One region of the Pseudoalteromonas apostichopi genome, then DNA from elsewhere that is predicted to be linked to it. Evidence: predicted binding sites of a transcription regulator. Region 1 holds the regulator's gene; the other holds the start of a gene.
The links. The regulator sigma-54, encoded in region 1, starts transcription at its own class of promoters, with help from an activator protein. The targets are predictions, from matches to a motif close to GTTGGCACGNNNNTNGNNT.
Positions count from the first base shown of each region.

Region 2: dps (DNA starvation/stationary phase protection protein Dps) is a predicted target of sigma-54. The motif match lies at 1,256-1,274, and genes of this name have one in related genera.

Region 1 is NZ_AP028065.1:2,172,919-2,175,128, reverse strand. Features, by position in the region: gene lptB (LPS export ABC transporter ATP-binding protein) at 1-413, shown strand, start outside; gene QUE86_RS09770 (RNA polymerase factor sigma-54) at 531-2,027, shown strand; gene hpf (ribosome hibernation promoting factor) at 2,055-2,210, shown strand, end outside.
Region 2 is NZ_AP028065.1:704,771-706,980, forward strand. Features, by position in the region: gene QUE86_RS03160 (substrate-binding domain-containing protein) at 1-609, shown strand, start outside; gene QUE86_RS03165 (CBS domain-containing protein) at 689-1,108, shown strand; gene dps (DNA starvation/stationary phase protection protein Dps) at 1,342-1,860, shown strand; gene corA (magnesium/cobalt transporter CorA) at 2,083-2,210, opposite strand, start outside.

The DNA of each region.
Region 1 (2,210 bases):
CTCGTAAAGATCTAAATAAAACCACGCGGGAAGAAACTCTAAATAGCTTATTAGATGAATTTAGCATCCAACACATCCGTGATAGTCAAGGTATGGCGCTATCTGGTGGTGAACGTCGCCGCGTTGAAATTGCTCGCGCATTAGCCGCTAATCCTAAATTTATCCTTTTAGATGAGCCTTTTGCTGGTGTTGATCCAATTTCAGTGTTAGATATAAAGAAAATTATTGAGCACCTAAAAAATCGTGGTATTGGTGTACTAATTACTGACCATAATGTTCGAGAAACCCTTGATGTTTGTGAAAAAGCCTACATTGTTTCTCATGGGGAGCTAATTGCATCAGGCACACCTGAGCACGTATTAGCTGACCAAACTGTACGCGATGTTTATCTAGGCGAGCAATTTAGGCTGTAACCATTACGCCACCGACTAGAGCATCTGCTAGACTTATAACAATGACAATAAATCGATAATAACTTAACTGTCTTTGCACAGTTATCGATAACTTAAAAAAAGGATTGTTAGGGATACATGAGGCAATCATTACAGCTGCGCATGGGCCAGCAACTTACAATGACTCCACAACTGCAACAAGCTATTCGTTTGTTGCAGCTCAGTACATTGGATCTCCAACAAGAAATTCAAGAGGCGCTAGATAGTAACCCTTTACTTGAAGTGGAAGAAGCGGATTACAACGAAGAAAGCATCGGCAAAAATGAGCAAAAAGCTGAATCTGACGATGTGCAAGTCAGCGCTTCTGCAGACGAAGCACCTAGCGAATATGAACAAGAAAGCAGTGATGCTCTAAATAAAGACACTGTAAGTGACGATTTAGCCATGGATGTTACATGGGATGAGTACATGAGTGCCGCTCCATCAACATCATCAGGGCCAATGCCAGAAGATGAATCTATTTATCAAGGTGCATCGACCGAAACCCTTCACGAATACCTTATGTGGCAATTACAGCTCACTCCCTTTAGTCCGACTGATGAAGCGATTGCTGTGGCAATTGTTGAGGCTATCGATGACTCTGGTATTTTAACGGTAAGCTGTGAAGATATCGTCGAGAGCTTTAATCAAAATAGTGATGAAGAAGAAATCGAACTTGATGAAGTCGAAGCGGTCCTAAAGAGAATTCAATTGTTTGATCCTGTCGGTATTGGGGCGCGTAGTTTACAGGAATGCCTGTGTATTCAACTTCGCCAATTCGATGCAAACACGCCATATTTAGCTGAAACTAAAATGGTTTTATCTGAGCATATCGAATTATTAGCGAGTCGCGACTATCGAACTTTGATGAAAAAGACTAAGCTTAAAGAAAATGAGCTTAAAGAAGTAATGACGCTAATTCACAGCTTAAACCCTAAGCCTGCGGATAGCATAGTACGCGAAGAGTCTGAGTACGTCATACCTGATGTATCAGTGAAAAAAGTAAAAGGTCGCTGGGTGGTTGAGTTAAACCCAGATAGTATGCCAAAGATTAGAGTGAACAGCCAATATGCGGCTATGTCTCGCTCTGTTAAATCAAGTAGCGACAGCCAATTTATTCGCTCTCACTTACAAGAAGCAAAGTGGTTTATTAAGAGCTTAGAAAGCCGTAACGATACACTATTAAAAGTGACCAACTGTATCGTTCAACAACAACAAGCTTTCTTTGAGCATGGCCCAGAAGCAATGAAGCCGATGGTGCTAAATGATGTTGCTGAAATGGTCGAAATGCATGAATCGACGATTTCACGAGTAACAACGCAAAAATATATGCATACCCCTAGGGGTATTTTTGAGTTGAAATATTTCTTCTCAAGCCATGTCAGCACTGAAAATGGTGGTGAGTGTTCTTCAACAGCAATACGCGCTTTAATCAAGAAGTTAGTCGCTGCAGAAAACTCGGCTAAACCATTGAGTGATAGCAAAATTGCAGATATATTGGCTGAGCAAGGAATTAAAGTAGCTAGACGTACAATTGCAAAATATCGTGAGTCTCTAGCAATACCTCCGTCTAATCAGCGTAAGAGTTTGATTTAGACGTTTTACATAGAAGGAAAAATGCTTATGCAACTAAATTTAACTGGTCGTCATGTAGAAATCACTGATTCATTAAGAGACTATGTAAACACCAAGTTTGCGAAACTAGAAAGGCATTTTGACCATATTAATAATGTTCATGTCATTCTAGATGTAGAAAAATTAAGCCAAAAAGCAGAAGCA
Region 2 (2,210 bases), 1.5 Mb from region 1:
TTAGCCTATGTAGGTACTAATAATTTTGATTATGGTGTTGCGTTAGGCAACGAATTAAAAAAATTTACTAACAAAACAACCAACCAAGTGTGTATTCAGTCAGGGCATTCAACGACACCTAATTTAAACAAGCGTATTGAAGGTGTGCGCTATGCATTATCAGGGCAAAAAGATAAACGTTTAAGTGGTGAAAATGGCTGGAGTGAGTTTGATCGCTGCCCTTTGTATAGCTTAGGCAAGCGAGAGGTATCCCTCGGCCAGCTCGACAAACTTCTTAACCTCGAAAATCCACCACTATTTTTAGCTGTAGCAGGTTTTGCCCAATTTAACCCTAACTATGCAAACGTAATTGCTAAACATAAACAGCGCATTGCCAATAAAGACGTGGTGATTGTTTCTGCCGATACAGAGCAAATGCAATTAGACGTATTACAGCAAGGATTATCATCGGCTAACATTGGTCAAAACCCATTTGAAATGGGCCGTCTGTCTGCTGAATTGATGTATCAGTACCTAACTAAAGGTGAGCGACCCGCTAAGTCTCACTATTATTTAGACTTTCACTATTGCCAGCAAAGTAATGCTGGTACTTGCACCGTTAATCACTAAAACTTTGATCTCACTAAAGTGCAATTAACTAGATAAGGACTAGACTTACAACAACTTGATTAATTGAAAGGATTTAGCAATGACACACCTAGTTAGTGATTTGATGACGCCAGACCCGTTTGCTATTAGTGCACAAAATACCCTGCATGACGCTCATAACCTAATGAAAGAGAAGAATGTCCGTCATATCCCAGTGATCAATGAGCACGGTGGTTTAGTTGGCATGTTAACGCAAAAAATCATGATTGCTCAGGTAATGAATATCATGGCTAATTACAGCGCCAGCGCCCTTGAACGAAAAGAAAAACAAACCAAAGTAGTTGATATCATGGCTACCGATTTTACCAGTATCTCGCCAGAGCAACCGTTGCATGACGTCGCTAAGTTCTTTGTCGAAAATCGCCACGGCTGCATGCCTGTAGTTGATAAAGATAACAACTTAGTGGGAATTCTAACCTCATCTGACTTTGTTCGCTTAGCAGCAGCATTACTCTCTTAAGCCGTTAAATTTAAACTTATATCTGCACACTGAATTTTTTACATTCGGTGTGCAGAGTTTTCATACTCCACCTTAGCCATAGCTACTGCAACAAAACACAAAAAAAATCTAACCAAATAAATTCAACAACTTAACCACAAATCTCTTTTAGGCATAACGTTTGCTTCTATCTAACTAAACATGCTTTTAAAACTAAAAGCGAAAGGAAATTAATAGATAATCTCGGAGGAGTAATGAGTAATTCATCATCAAAAGTCGCAGAATTTACAGCACCGGGTGTTAAAGACCAAGCTGCAGCTGACACAATTGCTATTTTAGACCAGCGTATGGTCGCTTTAATCGATTTACACCTCACTTTAAAACACATTCACTGGAATGTTGTTGGACCTAATTTTATTGGTGTACACGAAATGCTCGACCCGCAAGTAAGCGCAGTCCAAGAGATGACTGATACGATTGCAGAGCGTATTGCAACTATGGGTGGCGTACCTGTTGGCACACCACAATCAATTGTAGATCGCCGTACATGGGAAGACTATTCAATTGGTAAAGGTTTAGTGACTGACCATCTATCTTCACTTGATAAAGTGTACAACGGCGTCAATAAAGACCACCGTGCAGCTATCGAAAAGCTTGGTGAGCTAGACCCAGTTTCTGAAGATATGATCACCGGCCAACTGGCCGATTTAGAACAATTCCAATGGTTTGTTCGTGCGCACATTGAATCGTCTACCGGCGAATTGAAAGGCTAAACCCCTAGGTCTATCCGAAGACCCCTTGCCCAGCATTTGCTGGGCTTTTTTATGCTTTGTTATACCAACCCGCTTAATTAAGTAGTCTATTTTTTGGCAATAAAACCTCGTTGATAACAAGGCAAAAATTTCGTTATTTAGTTGTTCTAAATGAGAAATTTTTAACGCAGTTAGCGACAGGTTTAATCCCTCAAAATGATTAAGTATTACTGCGGGTTGGTATTACAACCAACCTTTATGTTTAAAGAACAAGTAAGGTGCAAAGCCAGACAGCAACATAATGCCAATTGCAAACGGGTAACCCCATGCCCATTGCAGTTCTGGCATGCTGTTAAAATTCATCCCATAGA